Linked DNA regions of Blastococcus saxobsidens DD2. Each later gene encodes a partner of the first gene's protein in a complex. Links are inferred from orthologs where the notes say so. Each region holds a gene or a part of one and is shown in the gene's direction. Other genes may lie near its edges.

Region 1 (5,501 bases):
TTCCGCAAGTTCGGCCTGTGCCGCATCTGCCTGCGGGAGATGGCCCACGCCGGGGAGCTCCCCGGCGTGCGCAAGTCCAGCTGGTGAAGGATCCGGCTGCCCCCACGACACGCTTCGCGCGCCGCGGGTCCCTGCAGCCGGACCGATCCAGCAAGTCACCGACCGAGCACCACCGATCGCCGAGAGGCCCACGCGCCAAGTCCGGGACGACCCGGCGCATGAGGAACCGCGGTGAGAGAGGCACCACTACGCCATGACCATGACCGACCCGATCGCAGACATGCTCACGCGTCTGCGGAACGCCAACCAGGCGTACCACGACTCCGCGGTCATGCCGTCGTCGAAGCTCAAGACGCACATCGCCGAGATCCTCCAGCAGGAGGGCTACATCGCCGGCTGGCGCGTCGACGAGACCGACAAGGACGGCAACCCGTTCAAGCAGCTGGTCATCGACCTGAAGTACGGCCCCAACCGCGAGCGGAGCATCGCCGGGGTCCGGCGGGTCTCCAAGCCCGGCCTGCGGGTGTACGCGAAGTCCACCGCACTGCCCAAGGTGCTCGGCGGTCTCGGCGTGGCGATCATCTCGACCTCGACCGGGCTGCTGACCGACAAGCAGGCGAACAAGAAGGGCGTGGGCGGGGAAGTCCTCGCCTACGTCTGGTAAGAGGAGCGAGCGAAGATGTCACGGATCGGACGACTCCCGATCGCCGTGCCCAGTGGTGTGGACGTCACGATCGACGGCCAGACGGTCAGCGTGAAGGGACCCAAGGGCGAGCTTCGCCACACGGTCGCCGCACCGATCACCGTCGAGCGCGACGAGGACGGCACGCTGCGGGTGCAGCGCCCCAACGACGAGCGTCAGAACCGCGCCCTGCACGGGCTCTCGCGGACTCTGATCGCCAACATGATGACCGGCGTCACCGAGGGGTACACCAAGACCCTCGAGATCGTCGGTGTCGGTTACCGCGTCCAGGCGCGCGGCTCGGACCTCGAGTTCGCCCTGGGCTTCAGCCACCCCGTCCCGGTCAAGGCCCCCGAGGGGATCGCCTTCGCGGTCGAGTCGCCCACCCGCCTGCGGGTGAGCGGCATAGACAAGCAGCTGGTCGGCGAGGTGGCGGCCAAGATCCGCAAGATCCGCAAGCCCGACCCGTACAAGGGCAAGGGCGTGCGGTACCAGGGCGAGGTCGTCAAGCGCAAGGTCGGGAAGACGGGTAAGTGATGGCTCAGGCAGCAACTTCCACGAACGGGAAGACCGCCGGCGGACACAAGCCCGTCGGCACCGACATCAGCACGGCACGTCGCGTCTCGCGGCTCCGCCGTCACAACCGGCTGCGCAAGCGGGTATCCGGCACGCCGGAGCGTCCGCGCCTGGTGGTCAAGCGCAGCGCGCGCCACATCCACGTGCAGGTGGTCGACGACACCGTCGGCCGCACCGTGGTGAGCGCGTCCACCATGGACGCCGGCCTGCGCGGTGCCGAGGGCGACAAGTCCGCCCTGGCCCGTCAGGTGGGTGCCCTGGTGGCCGAGCGCGCGAAGGCCGCCGGCATCACGTCGGTCGTCTTCGACCGCGGTGGCAACCGGTACGCCGGGCGCATCGCCGCCCTGGCCGACGGTGCCCGCGAGGGTGGGCTGGACTTCTGATGATCTCCCACCCCACCAGCAGCAGCGAGCAGATCGAGAGGGACGTCTGATGCCAGGACCACAGCGACGCGGCGGCGGCGCCGGCGGCGGTAACGACCGCCGTGACCGCCGTGACGGCGGGCGGGGCCCCGGAGGCGCTCCCGCCGAGAAGAGCAACTACATCGAGCGCGTGGTGGCCATCAACCGCGTCTCCAAGGTCGTCAAGGGTGGTCGGCGCTTCAGCTTCACCGCCCTGGTGATCGTGGGCGACGGCGACGGCACCGTGGGCGTCGGTTACGGCAAGGCCAAGGAGGTGCCCGCGGCGATCGCCAAGGGCGTCGAGGAGGCCAAGAAGCACTTCTACAAGGTGCCGCGCATCGCCAGCACCATCCCGCACCCGGTGCAGGGTGAGGCGGCCGCCGGTGTCGTGCTGCTCAAGCCGGCCAGCCCCGGTACCGGTGTCATCGCCGGTGGCCCGGTCCGTGCCGTGCTGGAGTGCGCCGGGATCCACGACGTGCTCTCCAAGAGCCTCGGTTCGTCGAACCCGATCAACATCGTGCACGCCACGATGCAGGCGCTGAAGGACCTCGTCCGCCCCGAGGAGATCGCGGCCCGCCGCGGCCTGCCTCTCGAGGACGTCGCTCCGGCCGCCATGCTGCGTGCCCGCGCGGGTCAGGGGGTCTGAGATGGCGCAGCTGAAGGTCACCCAGGTCAAGTCCGCGATCGGCACCAAGCCCAACCAGCGCGAGACGCTGCGCTCGCTGGGCCTGAAGAAGATCAACGACTCGGTCGTTCAGGAGGACCGTCCCGAGATCCGCGGGATGGTCGCGACGGTGCCCCACCTGGTCACCGTCGAAGAGGTCTGAGGAAAGACTCGCTATGACTCTGAAGGTTCACCACCTGCGTCCCGCCCCCGGTGCCCACACCCGCAAGACCCGTGTGGGTCGTGGTGAGGGCTCGAAGGGCAAGACGGCCGGGCGCGGCACCAAGGGCACCGGCGCACGGGGCACCGTCTCCGCGCGGTTCGAGGGTGGGCAGACCCCGCTGAACATGCGGCTGCCCAAGCTCTCGGGCTTCAAGAACAACAACAAGGTCGTCTTCCAGGTCGTCAACCTCGACCGGATCGCGTCCCTGTTCCCGCAGGGCGGCCCGGTCAACCCGGACACCCTGGCCGAGGCCGGCGCCGTGCGGCGCGGCCAGCCGGTCAAGGTGCTGGGCACCGGTGAGCTGGGCGGCGTCAAGGTCGACGTCCACGCGCACGCCTTCTCCGCATCCGCGGCCGAGAAGATCGCCGCGGCCGGGGGCAGCACCACCCGCGTCTGACGCCGGCGACCCCCGCGGGCGCGCATCTCGCGCCCGCGGGGGTCGTGTGCTACCCGGTCCCGCCACGACCCGCCTGCACGGCCCCGCCGCGAGCTTGCGAGTGGCCGGGGGGCAGCGGGGTCCTTCATTGCTAACCTCACTCGACCGATCAGGGGAGGGCACGTGCTGCAGGCGTTCGCCGCGGCGTTCCGGACGCCAGACCTCCGGCGCAAGTTGCTGTTCTCCCTGGCGATCATCGCCGTCTACCGCCTGGGTGCGGCCATCCCTGGCCCGGGGGTCTCGGTCGAGGCGATCAACAGCTGCCTCGAGCAGGCGCAGGCGTCCGACCAGCGCGACATCTACTCGCTGGTGAACCTGTTCTCCGGCGGCGCGCTGCTGCGCCTGAGCGTGTTCGCGCTCGGGATCATGCCGTACATCACGGCGAGCATCATCGTGCAGCTGCTGGTGGTGGTGATCCCGCGGTTCGAGCAGCTGAAGAAGGAAGGGCAGTCGGGTCAGGCCAAGCTGACCCAGTACACCCGGTACCTCACCATCGCGCTCGCCGTCCTGCAGAGCACCGGCATCATCGCCCTGGCGCGCAGCGGTCAGCTGTTCCCGAACTGCAGCGAGGCGATCATCCCGTCCCAGTCGGTCTGGACGACGGTGATCCTCGTCGTCTCGCTGACCGCCGGCACCGCCCTGATCATGTGGCTGGGCGAGCTGCTCACCGAGAAGGGGATCGGCAACGGCATGTCCGTGCTGATCTTCACCTCGATCGCGGCGCGCATCCCCGCCGAGGGCGGCTCGATCCTGCAGACCCGCGGCGGCATCGTCTTCGCCGTGGTCTGCGCCTTCGCCGTGGTGATCATCGGCACGGTCGTGTACGTGGAACAGGCGCAGCGCCGGATCCCGGTCCAGTACGCCAAGCGCATGGTCGGCCGCCGGATGTACGGCGGCACCTCCACCTACCTGCCGCTGAAGGTGAACCAGGCAGGTGTCATCCCGGTCATCTTCGCGTCGTCACTGCTGTACCTGCCGCAGCTGATCATCCAGCTGCAGGGCAGCGAGACCGGTGGGGTCCGGCAGTTCTTCGAGACCTACGTCATCGACCAGAGCAGCCCGGTGCACATCGCGGTGTTCTTCGGCCTGATCGTCTTCTTCACGTATTTCTACGTGTCGATCACGTTCAACCCGGAGGAGCGGGCCGACGACATGAAGCGGTACGGCGGGTTCATCCCGGGTATCCGGCCCGGCCGCCCGACGGCGGAGTACCTGCAGTACGTGCTGTCGCGGATCACGCTGCCCGGGTCGATCTACCTGGGCCTGGTCGCCGTCCTGCCGAACTTCTTCCTGGCCGTGACGCAGCCGGGGCAGAACCAGAACTTCCCCTTCGGCGGGGTCGCAGTCCTGATCATGGTCGGAGTGGGGTTGGAGACGGTGAAGCAGATCGAGACGCAACTCAACCAGCGCAACTACGAAGGGTTCCTGAAGTAGTGCGCATCGTCCTCCTGGGCCCCCCCGGAGCAGGCAAGGGCACCCAGGCGCAGATCATCGCCGGCGAGCTCGGCGTGCCCGCGATCTCGACCGGTGACATCTTCCGGGCGAACGTGAGCGGCCAGACCGAGCTCGGCAAGCGGGTCAAGACCTACCTCGATGCCGGCAACCTCGTCCCCGACGAGATCACCGTCGCGATGGTCAAGGACCGGCTGGCGGACCCGGACGCCAAGGCAGGGTTCCTGCTGGACGGCTTCCCCCGCAGCATCCCGCAGGCCGAGCAGCTCCGGGAGTCGCTCGGCGAGCTCGGGCACGCCCTGGACCGGGTCCTCGAGCTCGTCGTCGACGAGGAGGAGCTGGTCCGCCGGCTCTCCGGGCGGCGGATGGTCGTCGACGGCCAGGAAGTGCAGCGCGACGACGACAAGCCCGAGACGGTCCGGCACCGGCTCACCGTGTACCGGGAACAGACGGCACCGCTGTCCGGCTTCTACGAGGACGAGGGCCTCCTGGCCAGGATCGACGCGATCGGTTCGGTCGAGGAGGTCACCGCCCGGGCGCTGCGCGCGATGGGCGTCGACGGGGACGACGAGGCCGGGCAGCCGGCCTCCGTCTGACTGCCGCCCTCCGGGCCCGGTGAAGGAGCAGCGCGGCAGATGACGACAGGCATCCTCGGTCGCATCCCGCTGCTGGCGAAGTGGAGTGGACGCATGATCCAGATCAAGACCGCGCACGAGATCGAGCTCATGCGTGCCTCGGGGCTGATCACGGCCGGGGCCCTCAAGGCCGTCAAGGCCGCCGTCGTGCCCGGGGTCAGCACCGGTGAGCTGGACGCCGTGGCGGAGGACTACATCCGCTCGCACGGTGCCGTGCCGAACTTCCTCGGCTACCACGGCTTCACCGGGACGATCTGCGCCTCGATCAACGAGGAGATCGTCCACGGCATCCCGAACCCGGAGCGCCGGCTGGCCGCTGGGGACAACATCTCCGTCGACTGCGGCGCCATCCTCGAGGGCTGGCACAGCGATTCCGCCGTCACCGTCACGGTGGGGGAGCCCTCGGCCGAGGACGCCGCGCTGCTGGAGGTG
Region 2 (5,339 bases), 1.0 Mb from region 1 along the record:
CGCACTGCACCGGTCAGCTGGACGCCGCGCTCGAGGGGCTGACCGCCGAGCAGCTGACCGCGCCGGGGGACGGCACCGGGATCGGTGCTGGGCCGGGTGGCGGGCTCGTCATCGCCTACGAGCCGGTGTGGGCGATCGGCACCGGCGAGGTGGCCACCCCCGAGGACGCGCAGGAGGTCTGCGGTGCTCTGCGGGCGCGGCTCGCCGAGCGCTTCGGCACCGAGACGGCTCAGTCCGTCCGTATCCTCTACGGCGGGTCGGTGAAGGCCGCCAACACGGCCGGGATCCTGGCCGGGGCGGACATCGACGGTGCGCTCGTCGGTGGTGCCAGCCTGGACGCCGACGAGTTCGCCCAGATCTGTCGGATCGCCGCCGGCGGTAGCTGAACCCTGCTGCCCGCCGCCGGCCGGACACGCGTGGAGGCGGGCAGCAGGTGGTGCAGCAGACCTTGGAGCGGCTGGCCGATCGGCTGCCCGCGTGGCTGCGGGACCGGCCGAGCCGGCGTCTGCTCGGTTCGGCTGCCGTCGTCGTCTCCGTGCTCGTGGTCGCCGTGAGCTGCCTGGGCGGTGGCGGAGGGCGGGCCGACCTCCCGGTGCTGGGTGACGGTCCCGACGCGGGTGTCGAGGGTGTCCGGTCCCCGTCGGACGAGCCCGGCGGCACCCTCCGCGTGGTCGCCCCGGCCATCGACAGCCTGGATCCGCAGCGGTCCTACCTGCCCGGGGTCTGGAACCTCATGCGGCTCTACACCCGCACGCTGGTCACCTTCGCCAGCGAGCCGGGGGCCACGGCGGAACTGGTCCCGGACCTGGCCACCGACCTCGGCACGGTCTCCGAGGACGGGCTCAGCTGGACCTACACCCTCAAGGAGGGGGTGCGGTTCGAGAACGGCCGGCCGATCACCAGCCAGGACGTCAAGTACGGCATCCAGCGCTCCTTCGCCTCCGACGTGATCGTCGGGGGGCCGACCTACGTCGTCGATCTGCTGGACGACCCGGCGAACCCGTACCCCGGGCCGTACTCGACCGAGGAGGACGACCCGGACCTGAACGCCATCGAGACCCCCGACGACCGCACGATCATCTTCCGGCTGCGCGCACCCCAGCCGAACTTCCCGTACGTCCTGGCGCTCCCGTCGAGCAGTCCGGTACCGGCCGAGGCCGACACCGGCGCCGAGTACGGCCGGGCCCCGGTGTCGTCCGGCCCCTACGCCATCAGCTCGGTGGACCCGGAGACCGGCATCCTGCTGGAGCGCAACCCGCAGTGGGACCCGGCGACCGACGAGGTCCGGACCGCACTGCCCGACAGCGTGGTCGTCCGGACCGGACTGTCCGGCCTGGCGCGTGACCAGGCGCTGCTGGCCGGTTCCGCGGACATCGACATCTCGGGGGCCGGGGTGCAGCCCGCGACGACGGCCCGGTTGACCGCTGAGGACGCTGACGAGGACCTGCTGGTCCGGGTCGACGACGTGACGACCGGGGCGGTCCGGGTGCTGGCCCTGCCGACCGACGTGGCCCCCATGGACAACCCGGACTGCCGGGCGGCCGTCGCCGCGGCGATCGACCGGCGCGGCGTGCAGACGGTGCTGGGCGGGGCGGTCGACGCGGTACGGACCACCCAGTTGTGGCCCCGCGCGATGGAGGGTGGTCCGGAGGACACCGAGGCCGAGCCGGACCCGGACGCGGCCGGCGCTGCGCTGGAGAGGTGCGGCCGGCCCGAGGGGTTCGCCACCGTGCTGGCCGTGCCGGACGTCGCCAGCAGCGTCGACGTCGCCGAGGAGATCGCCGTGCAGCTCGGTGCGGTAGGGATCGACGCCGAGGTGCGCCCGCTCGACCCGGCGACGTTCTACGCCACCGAGGTGGGCAACCCGGCCAACGTCGCGAGCAGCGGTTACGGGCTGGTGCTTGCCACGCGCACCCCCGACCTGCCGACTCCCGCGTCCTTCCTCGTGCCGCTCGTCGACGGTCGCAGCATCGCGAACGTCGGCAACCCCAACTACGCGCGGCTGGACGACCCCGAGATCAACGCGCTCGTCGACCGGGCGAAGGCGGGGGAGGCCCAGTGGGCGGAGGTCGCCGAGGCCGCCCGGGCGCGCGCGGCGTACATCCCCCTGGCCGAGACCCGGATCCAGCTGATCTCCGGTCAGCGACTGCGCAACGGCCTGGTCATGCGGCCCTACGACGGCTACGACGTGGCGACTGCCGGGGTCCGCTGACCGGTTGCCGGCCGCCCGTCGGCTAGGCTCGATGCGAGAGCTGGCGTCCGTCGCCGGTCGTCGAGCCTTCCGGAGAGGTCAATGGAGCTGGTCCTCAATGTGCTGCTGGTCCTGAGCAGCCTGCTCCTCATCGTGCTGATCCTGCTGCACCGCGGCAAGGGTGGCGGGCTGTCGTCGATGTTCGGTGGTGCAGCCTCCTCCTCGCTGTCCGGGTCGTCGGTGGTGGAGAAGAACCTCAACCGGCTGACCGTGTTCACCGCGCTGATCTGGACGGTGTGCATCGTGGGTCTGGGCATCCTGATCAAAATCCAGGCCTGACCTGACCCCCGCCCGTGATCGGCGTCACGATCGGCGCGCAATCGTGACCGGGGAGTGGCCCGTCAGGCCCTAGACTGCCCGCACGGTGGTCAGCGCCGCCGCACCCGGACCGACGATCAGGGGGCAGACGTGGCTGGTGGGAACGCGATCCGGGGTAGCCGGGTCGGCGCGGGGCCGATGGGCGAGGTCGAGCGCGGGGAGTCCGCGCCCCGGCGGCGCATCCCGTTCTGGTGCGCGAACGGGCACGAGACGCGGGTGATCCTCGCCCGCGAGGCCGACGTCCCCGAGTTCTGGGACTGCCCCCGCTGCGGGCTACCGGCCGGGCAGGACCAAACGGCTCCGCCGCCGGTGCCGCGGATCGAGCCGTACAAGACGCACCTCGCCTACGTGCGCGAGCGGCGCAGCGACGCCGACGGCGATGCCCTGCTCCAGGAGGCGCTCGACCGGCTCCGGGTCCGCCGCGGCGGCTGAGGATCAGGCCCCGCTGCGGGGCAGGTGGGCGGCGGCGGCTGCGTCCAGCAGCCACCGGGTGGCCCGCCGGCCGTGCACGCCGGCGGCCGGCAGCTCCTCCCGTGCCGCACCGCCCAGTGCGGCGGCGACGGCGGGAGCCTTGCCCTCGCCGGTCACCACCATCCAGACCTCCTCGGCGCGGTTGATCGCACTGAATCCGAGGCTGACCCGGGTGGGTGGCGGCTTCGGGCAGTCGCGGACGGCGAACACCGGCCGGTCGTCCCGCACGGCGGGGGAGTCGGGGAAGATCGAGGCGGTGTGACCCTCCGGGCCCATGCCGAGGAGGAGCACGTCGAACCGGGGCAGGCTCTCGCCCTCTGTCGCCGCGGCGGCGAGCTGCTCGGCGTACCAGGCAGCCGCCTCGTCCGGGCCGTCGAACTCCCCGTCCGACGGCGGCATGGCGTGCACGCGGGCCGCCGGCACACCGACCACGTCCAGCAGCGCGGTACGGGCCTGCTTCTCGTTGCGCTCGGCGTCGCCCCCGGGCACGAATCGCTCATCGCCCCACCAGACGTCCACGGCCGTCCAGTCGACCGTCTCGCGCACCGGTTCGGCGGCCAGGCCGGCGACCCGCTCCAGGACGGCGATCCCGATCCCACCGCCGGTCACCACGAGCGACGCGGTACCGTGCACCGCCTGCGCAGCCGCGAGCCGGGCGACCAGCGCCTCGGCCACCGCCCGGGCGAGCCGGTCACCGTCGGGCTCGATGACGATGTCGGGGACGGGCCGCTCACCTTGGGCGAGTTCGGCCGACACCTGGTCGCCGGGGGAGTGGCTCACGGGGTGGCTCCTTCGGGTGCGGTGGGATGGTCGGTGTCCTGGCGGGCGGCGGGGTCGAACCAGACGTGTTCCCGGACCCGCGGGCGATCGGCGAGTCCGCGGACCGCTGTCGTGGCCTCCAGGGCCTCGCTGTAGGGCTCGTCGGGATCGAGCCGGCGCAGTTCCTCGCTGAGCAGATCGCCGAGCACGCGCTCGGGCAGCGCGACCGTGGAGTCCGGCCGGTGCGGCTGCGAGATGACGGCTCCGCCGCGGTGGTCGGCGCGGATCTCGACCCGTTCGTCGTGGTCCAGGTCCAGCGCCACCGCCGTGACCCCGCTGGGCCCCGAGCGGCGCGAATCCTCGGTGATGTCGACCGGGCAGCTGCTGCGGGAGGACACCCATCCGGCCAGCAGGCGGGCCGTGGCGTTGCCCGGATCGCCCTGGATGGATCCACCGAGCGCCCGTACGGAGTCCCCGCGGCGTCCCGACACCGAGTCCAGGGTCGAGGCCAGGGCCGTCCGCCACGCGGTGGTGCGGGTCCAGGCGAGGTCGGTGTCGCCGGGGGCGTAGTCCTCGGCCCGCAGCCGGAGCGCGGTCAGCGGGTCCTCGGCCAGCGAGCTGTCGGTGATCCGGCGGTGGGCGAAGACGGACAGCGCATCGGTGGCCATCCTCTCGGGGGGAGCCCCGTGCCACCAGGTGACGACGGGGGCGTCGGCGGCCAGCAGCGGCAGCACCACCGACTCGGCGTGCAGGGCGAGCCGCCCGTACATGCGCATCACCACCGCCTCGCCCGGTCCGAGACGGCCGCCGATGACCACCTCGGCGTCCAGCCGCGGGCCCGGCGCGTCGATCTGCCGCCGGACCACGACGAGCACCCGGCAGGGGTGCATCTCGGCGGCGTGGGTCGCCGCCTCCTCGGCTTCGGCCACCCGGCTCTCGTCGGCGACGACGACGAGGGTGAGCGCCACCCCGGAGAGCACCGCCCCTCCGGTGCGGCGCTGGGCGGCCAGTTCCTTGACGACCGCCGATCCAGTCGTGTCCCACAACGTCGTCACGGTGTCTCCTCCGATCGACGGCAGCGCACGGGTGGGCAGAAACAGCCTCTTCTGCCCCTTGGGGGCACGGGGCTCACGGCCGCCGCCAACGGCGGCCTTCGGCGGCGAGCATCTCCTCGGCGGCTCGCGGGCCCCATTCGCCGGCGCGGTACGGGTGCGGCGCCGTGCCCGACCAGAACTCCTCCAGCGGGTCGATCACGGCCCAGGAGGCCTCGACCTCGGCATTGCGCGGGAAGAGGGTCGCGTCGCCGAGGAGGACGTCGAGCAGCAGCCGTTCGTAGGCCTCCGGGCTGGACTCGGTGAACTGCTCGCCGTAGAGGAAGTCCATGGAGACGTCCCGGACCTCCATGACGCTGCCCGGTACCTTGGACCCGAACTTGAGGGTGACCCCTTCGTCGGGCTGCACGCGCACGACCAGCTGGTTGTTGCCGAGCTCCTCGGTGTCGGTGTCGGCGAACGGCAGGTGCGGGGCGCGCTTGAACACC
Region 3 (6,086 bases), 180 kb from region 1 along the record:
TCTTCCACGAGAAGAACCCCCGCCAGTCGGCCAGCTGCCAGCGGGTGGAGATCACCCTCCGCGGCAAGGGCCCGGTGGTCCGTGCGGAAGCCGCCGGCCCGGACTTCTACGCCGCCCTCGACCTTGCCTCCGGCAAGCTGGACAACCGGCTGCGCCGGGCCGCCGATCGGCGCCGGGTCCACCACGGTCGGCGCACGCCGGCGAGCGTCCGGCTGAACGGTGCGGCGCTGGACGCGGGGCACTCCGAGCTGCCCATCGAGCAGCAGCTGCAACTGGACCGTGAGCTCGCCTCCGGGCCGCACGTCACCGAGCTCGACGAACACCTGCCCGGGCAGATCGTGCGGGAGAAGCACCATCCCGCGACCCCCATGACCGTCGACCAGGCGCTCCACGAGATGGAGCTGGTCGGACACGACTTCTTCCTCTTCCAGTGCGCCGACACGGGTCAGCCGACGGTCGTCTACCGCCGGCACGCCTACGACTACGGCCTGATCCGGCTCGCGCCGGCATCCCAGGACGGCGCGGTGCCGACCGGCGGGCAGGCGACGACCGCCGCCGGCGTCTGATCGCGGGCGGGAGCGCGGCCGCCGCGCCCCCGCCCGACGCTCACGAGTCCTCCTCGCTGGCGCTCGTCGGCTGCGTTCGCGGCGCTGCTGTGCCCCTTGGTGAGCTCGCAAGCTCGCTCACACGTTGCCGAGGATCCGGTCCACCGTGATCTCCAGAGCCACCCGCGCGGGGTTCTCGCGGGGCTGCCGGTACCGCCGGGCGTAGCGCTCGACGGCGTCGGCGACGGATGCGGCGTCGTCCCGCACCACCGCCGTCCCCTCGAGGGTGACCCAGCGCCGGCCGTCCACCTGGCAGACGGCGACCCGCTGCTGCCCGTCCCGCACGTGGCGGGCCTTGGCCGAGCCGCCGGACGTGATGACCCGCGCGGTGCGGGTCGCGTGGTCGTAGGTGACGCCCACCGGCACCACGTGCGGGCTGCCGTCGGAGCGCAGGGTGGTCAGCGTCGCCAGGTGTCGCTCGGTGAGGAAGTCGAGCAGGCCCTGGCCGGGATCGGAGAGGTCGCGGGCCACCGGCGCAGCGTACGGATGGGGCGCCTGGTGCGCCCGGCCACCGCGCGGCGTGGTCGGGGCGACCGGAGTCCTGGCCGGGCCGCCTACGCTGGGGGCGTGGTGTTCTCGAAGATTCTCCGTGCCGGTGAGGGCAAGCTCGTCCGACGGTTGGGCAAGATCGCCGATGCGGTCGAGTCGATCGCCGACGACTACACCGATCTCAGCGACGCAGAACTCCGGGCGAAGACCGACGAGTTCAAGGAGCGCCACGCCGACGGCGAATCCCTCGACGCGCTCCTGCCCGAGGCCTTCGCAGTCGTCCGGGAGGCCGCGACCCGCACCCTGGGCCAGCGGCACTTCCGCGTGCAACTCATGGGCGGCGCCGCGCTGCACCTGGGCAACATCGCCGAGATGCGCACCGGTGAGGGGAAGACGCTCACCGGTGTGCTGCCGGCGTACCTCAACGCGCTCACCGGCAACGGCGTGCACGTGGTCACGGTCAACGACTACCTGGCCAAGCGCGACGCCGAGTGGATGGGCCGGGTGCACCGGTTCCTGGGCCTGTCGGTCGGCAGCATCCTGTCGGGCCAGACCCCGGCGCAGCGGCGCGAGCTCTACGCCTGCGACATCACCTACGGCACGAACAACGAGTTCGGCTTCGACTACCTGCGCGACAACATGGCCTGGAGCAAGGCCGACCTGGTGCAGCGCGGGCACCACTACGCGATCGTCGACGAGGTCGACTCCATCCTGATCGACGAGGCCCGCACCCCGCTGATCATCAGTGGCCCGGCCGAGTCCAGCGCCAAGTGGTACGGGGAGTTCGCCCGGATCGTGCCGCTCATGAGGCGGGACGTGCACTACGAGGTGGAAGAGGACAAGCGGACCGTCGCCGTCACCGAGGAGGGCGTCGAGTTCGTCGAGGACCAGCTGGGCATCGAGAACCTCTACGAGGCGGTCAACACCCCGCTGATCGGCTACCTGAACAACGCGCTCAAGGCCAAGGAGCTGTTCAAGAAGGACCAGCAGTACATCGTCGCCAACGGCGAGGTCCTCATCGTCGACGAGTTCACCGGCCGCGTGCTGTCGGGGCGCCGCTACAACGAGGGCATGCACCAGGCCATCGAGGCCAAGGAGAAGGTGAAGATCAAGGACGAGAACCAGACGCTCGCCACGATCACGCTCCAGAACTACTTCCGCCTCTACGACAAGCTCTCCGGGATGACCGGTACGGCGCAGACCGAGGCCGCCGAGCTCAACCAGACCTACTCCCTCGGCGTCGTCCCCATCCCCACCAACCGGCCGATGGTCCGGCAGGACCGCTCCGACGTCATCTACAAGACGGAGAAGGCCAAGTTCGACTCCGTCGTGGAGGACATCGCCGAGCGGCACGAGGCCGGCCAGCCGGTGCTTGTGGGCACCGCGAGCGTCGAGAAGTCCGAGCTGCTCTCGAAGTACCTGCTCACGCGCGGGATCCCGCACGAGGTGCTCAACGCGAAGAACCACGCGCGGGAGGCGGCGATCATCGCCCAGGCCGGTCGCCCCGGTGCGGTCACGGTGGCCACCAACATGGCCGGCCGCGGCACCGACATCCAGCTCGGCGGCAACGCCGAGTTCATCGCCGACGAGGCGCTGCGGGCCCGGGGGCTGACACCGACCGACACCCCGGAGGAGTACGAGGCCGCGTGGGACGAGGCCTTGGAGGCGGCCAAGTCCCAGGTGAAGGCCGAGCACGAGGAGGTCACCGAGGCCGGTGGCCTGTACGTGCTGGGCACCGAGCGGCACGAGAGCCGCCGGATCGACAACCAGCTGCGCGGCCGCTCCGGCCGGCAGGGCGACCCGGGGGAGTCGCGGTTCTATCTCTCCCTCGGTGACGACCTGATGCGCCGGTTCAACGGCCCGATGCTCGAGTCGATGATGACCACCCTGCGGGTGCCCGACGACCAGCCGATCGAGTCCAAGATGGTCAGCCGGGCGATCCTCTCGGCACAGACGCAGGTCGAGCAGCAGAACTTCGAGGTGCGCAAGAACGTCCTCAAGTACGACGAGGTCCTCAACCGCCAGCGCACCGTCATCTACGACGAGCGGCGCAAGGTCCTGGAGGGCGCCGACCTGCACGAGCAGGTCCGGACGATGGTCGACGACGTGGTCAGCGCCTACGTCGACGGCGCCACCGAGACCGGTTACGCCGAGGACTGGGACCTCGACCAGCTCTGGACCGGCCTGAAGTCGCTGTACCCGGTGGGGGTCACCGTCGACGAACTGCTCGGCAGCGTCGCCGACGGGGAGCAGTCCGACCTCTCCGCAGACGACCTCAAGAGCGCCATGCTCGACGACGTGCACCGCGCCTACGAGGAGCGTGAGGCCAGGCTCGGGTCCGAGGTCATGCGGGAACTGGAGCGGCGGGTCCTTCTCAGCGTGCTCGACCGCAAGTGGCGCGAGCACCTCTACGAGATGGACTACCTGCGCGCCGGCATCCACCTGCGTGCCATGGCCAACCGCGACCCGGTCGTGGAGTACCAGCGCGAGGGCTACGACATGTTCGTGGCGATGCTGGACGGCATCAAGGAGGAGTCCGTCGGGTTCCTGTTCAACCTCGAGGTGAAGACCAAGGAGGAGCAGGAGGCGGAGGCCAAGGCGAAGCAGGCCGAGGCCGAGGCCAAGGCGCTCGCCGCCGCCCAGGCCGGCACGGCTCGGCTGCTGGCCCGTCAGGCAGCGGCGGCCAAGGCAGCCGCCGGTACCGCGGCGCCCGCCACGGCACGCCGCTCGGCGGCGCCCGTCACGGCGGACGGCAACGGGCAGGCTCCGGCCGAGCCCGTCACGGCGGACGGCGCCGCGAAGGCTCCGGCCGAGCCCGTCACGGCGGACGGCAACGGGCAGGCTCCGGCCGACGCGGCCGCGGCGGAACCGGCACCGTCCGACACTGCGCCGGTGCTGGACGTCAAGGGTCTCGACGAGCCCCGCCGCTCTCCGGAGAACCTGACGTACTCGGCGCCGAGCCTCGACGCCTCACCCGCGGAGACCGGCCGGGCCAAGGCCGCCAAGACGGCGACGGTCTCCGGTACCAAGGAGACGCCGCGCAACGCACCGTGCCCCTGCGGGTCGGGCCGGAAGTACAAGCAGTGCCACGGGGCTGCCAGCTGATCGGGGACTGCGTCCCCGTCGCCGAAAGGCTTCGTCCGGCTCCGCCGGGCTGACTCTCCGTTCCGGCCGAGCAGGTGCGGGATGCTCCGCATGCCGCACGCTCGGCCGAGCTTCGCATGCCGCTCCGGCTCCGGCGGCGGTCAGCCGATCTGAAGGGCGGTGCACCGCCACCGGCCATCGATCCCCTCCAGCCGTGCCGCCACGGCGTGCGCCCGGCCATTGCGGTGGGCGACCGCGCTGATCTCCGCCACCCCGTCGACCGGCTCGCACACCCGCAGCCGGCCGACGATCACGGGCGCGTTGCCCTCGGCGCACCACCGGGGCCGCCGGCCGGCGGACATCGCGGCGTACACGCCGACCGTGGTCAGGGGCTGCAGCTGGGCCAGCGGCCGCCGGCCGGTGAGCGCCTCCAGTGCCATGGTGACCAGGCGACGCGCGACCTCACCGACCGGGGGCAGGTCGGCGCGGCCGCAGAGCACCGGGCCGAACTCGTCCCGGGCGGCCGGGCCCGTCCGGGGGCGCGGTCCCGGGCGCGGGACGGGGCGGGGGACGGATCGCCCGGGCTGGACGAGGCGGAGTGCGGGGCGCGGCTCCAGCGGAGGTTGCGGGGTGGGGACCACCGCGAGCCGCACGGCGGTCCGGCCGGTGGACGGGGCGGGGCGGGGCGGTGCGGTCATCGAAAACTCCCGGGTGGTGGGCTGTGCTGGGCAGGGGGGCGGGTCACGGCAGGGCAGGTGGCCGGAGCACCTGACCGGGAAGGATCAGGTCCGGATCGGGCCCGATGACGTCGGCGTTGGCCTGCCACCAGGCGTGGACGGCGGCGGCCACCTCGCCGGGGGACCCGACCCGACCGATGTCCGCGGTCAGCCGGCGCTCGGCGATGTCCCAGAGGCAGTCACCACGGACGACCACGTGCTCGCCGGCTGCGGGCGTGCGCGGCCAGTCGGGCAGCCTCTCAGCGGTCGGCGGAGTGCTGTGCGACGGCAGCGGGGCCGCCGGGGCCGGCACGGGCGCGTCCGGGGCGGGCCAGTCGGGCACGACCCGCTCGGTGGCCGGGGTCGAGCCGGCCGGCAGCTCCTCCGCCACGGCCGCGGTGGCCGCGAACAGTGGCGCTGCCACCCCCAGGACCGGGGGAGCGACGCCGAGCCCGAGGCCCAGCGCGAGCGCGGCGGCCGAGCGGGCGCCACGGGGAAGCACCCGGCGGAGGGCGAGCTCCGCGACCGCACCGGCCAGACCCGGCAGGGCGGACAGCGCGGTGAGCGTGAGACCCAGCGCGCCCCAAGCCCACACCAGCCAGGCCAGCAGCCCGGCGAGGTGCAGGACCAGCACGTCGGCACCGGCGGTATCAGCGGTGCGCTGGGCGGTGGAGAGCGCGGCCACGGTGTCGGGCACCGACGGGGACAGCGCGGTGAGCGCGGCCGCGATCGCCGCCATGCCCACGGCGGTGCCGAGCAGTCGTCGTACCGACATCTGTCCTCCTCCATCGGTGGCGTCAGCGCACTAAAACAGTCAAATGCATGCAAATGCAAGTATGAGCACCCTCTAGGCTGAGCGGGAGACGAGGTGAGGGCATGCGGTGGCAGCAGCTGTTCGCGGACCTGCAGGCGCAGTTCGACGCGGTCGAAGAGGCGGAGGCGCGAGCCGAGTGGGCGTCGCGGGCCCGGTCGGAGATGGGCGCCGTCCGGCTGACCGACCGGCTCGGGGGATCGGTCGGCGCCGCTGTCACGGTGACCTGCCGGGGCGCGGGGCGGGTCGCCGGCGATCTGGTCGACCTCGGGGTCGACTGGTTGCTCATCGCCGACGAGCGCGGCCGGGACCAGCTGGTCGCGGTCGCCACCGTGCGGAGCGTGGCCGGGCTGGGGCGGTGGACCGCGCCGGCCCAGGAGG

The links.
Region 2: secY (region 1) and secG share a complex: the UniProt entries of both Escherichia coli proteins name them as parts of the sec protein translocase complex. The link is inferred for Blastococcus saxobsidens DD2 from one-to-one orthologs.
Region 3: the proteins of secY (region 1) and secA are in contact, whole or in part, in a crystal structure (PDB 3DIN), measured with the Thermotoga maritima proteins. The link is inferred for Blastococcus saxobsidens DD2 from one-to-one orthologs. Residues at the interface, in WP_004081795.1 of Thermotoga maritima: Glu108, Gly109, Glu110, Glu111, Ala236, Glu237, Arg238, Arg239, Ile240, Thr241, Ile242, Gln243, Tyr244, Ala245, Arg246, Arg247, Val248, Thr249, Gly250, Arg251, Arg252, Val253, Tyr254, Gly256, Ala257, Ser258, Thr259, Tyr260, Leu261, Pro262; in WP_004082002.1 of Thermotoga maritima: Glu261, Ala262, Arg263, Lys300, Ala301, Arg302, Thr303, Ile304, Ile305, Leu323, Tyr324, Asp325, Pro326, Val329, Ser330, Tyr333, Ile336, Lys340, Phe345, Val349, Glu363, Phe364, Tyr374, Ser375, Gly376, Gly377, Glu393, Ile395, Thr482, Ser483.

The regions. Positions count from the first base shown.
Region 1 is NC_016943.1:4,140,364-4,145,864, reverse strand. The notes cover bases 2,295-5,260. They hold secY (preprotein translocase subunit SecY), read left to right. Parts: upstream 2,295-3,105; coding sequence 3,106-4,416; downstream 4,417-5,260. Other genes in these bases: map (type I methionyl aminopeptidase), read left to right, coding at 5,070-5,260; BLASA_RS19580 (adenylate kinase), read left to right, coding at 4,416-5,030; rplO (50S ribosomal protein L15), read left to right, coding at 2,500-2,943; rpmD (50S ribosomal protein L30), read left to right, coding at 2,307-2,486; rpsE (30S ribosomal protein S5), read left to right, coding at 2,295-2,305. Also shown: BLASA_RS19620 (type Z 30S ribosomal protein S14), read left to right, coding at 1-87; rpsH (30S ribosomal protein S8), read left to right, coding at 254-664; rplF (50S ribosomal protein L6), read left to right, coding at 680-1,219; rplR (50S ribosomal protein L18), read left to right, coding at 1,219-1,641; more of rpsE, read left to right, coding at 1,691-2,294; more of map, read left to right, coding at 5,261-5,501. UniProt on the Escherichia coli protein: The central subunit of the protein translocation channel SecYEG. Consists of two halves formed by TMs 1-5 and 6-10.
Region 2 is NC_016943.1:3,102,144-3,107,482, reverse strand. Bases 1,108-3,911 are described here. They hold secG (preprotein translocase subunit SecG), read left to right. Parts: upstream 1,108-2,293; coding sequence 2,294-2,530; downstream 2,531-3,911. Other genes in these bases: BLASA_RS25595 (glucose-6-phosphate dehydrogenase assembly protein OpcA), read right to left, coding at 3,817-3,911; pgl (6-phosphogluconolactonase), read right to left, coding at 3,005-3,820; BLASA_RS14730 (RNA polymerase-binding protein RbpA), read left to right, coding at 2,660-3,001; BLASA_RS14740 (ABC transporter substrate-binding protein), read left to right, coding at 1,108-2,212. In the rest of the region: tpiA (triose-phosphate isomerase), read left to right, coding at 1-386; more of BLASA_RS14740, read left to right, coding at 434-1,107; more of BLASA_RS25595, read right to left, coding at 3,912-4,854; zwf (glucose-6-phosphate dehydrogenase), read right to left, coding at 4,928-5,339. UniProt on the Escherichia coli protein: Subunit of the protein translocation channel SecYEG. Overexpression of some hybrid proteins has been thought to jam the protein secretion apparatus resulting in cell death; while this may be true it also results in FtsH-mediated degradation of SecY.
Region 3 is NC_016943.1:3,955,867-3,961,952, reverse strand. Bases 849-4,399 are described here. They hold secA (preprotein translocase subunit SecA), read left to right. Parts: upstream 849-1,172; coding sequence 1,173-4,199; downstream 4,200-4,399. Other genes in these bases: BLASA_RS18730 (Rv3235 family protein), read right to left, coding at 4,340-4,399; BLASA_RS18740 (pyridoxamine 5'-phosphate oxidase family protein), read right to left, coding at 849-1,076. Also shown: hpf (ribosome hibernation-promoting factor, HPF/YfiA family), read left to right, coding at 1-566; more of BLASA_RS18740, read right to left, coding at 684-848; more of BLASA_RS18730, read right to left, coding at 4,400-4,876; BLASA_RS18725 (LysM peptidoglycan-binding domain-containing protein), read right to left, coding at 4,920-5,669; BLASA_RS18720 (hypothetical protein), read left to right, coding at 5,771-6,086. UniProt on the Escherichia coli protein: Required for protein export, interacts with the SecYEG preprotein conducting channel.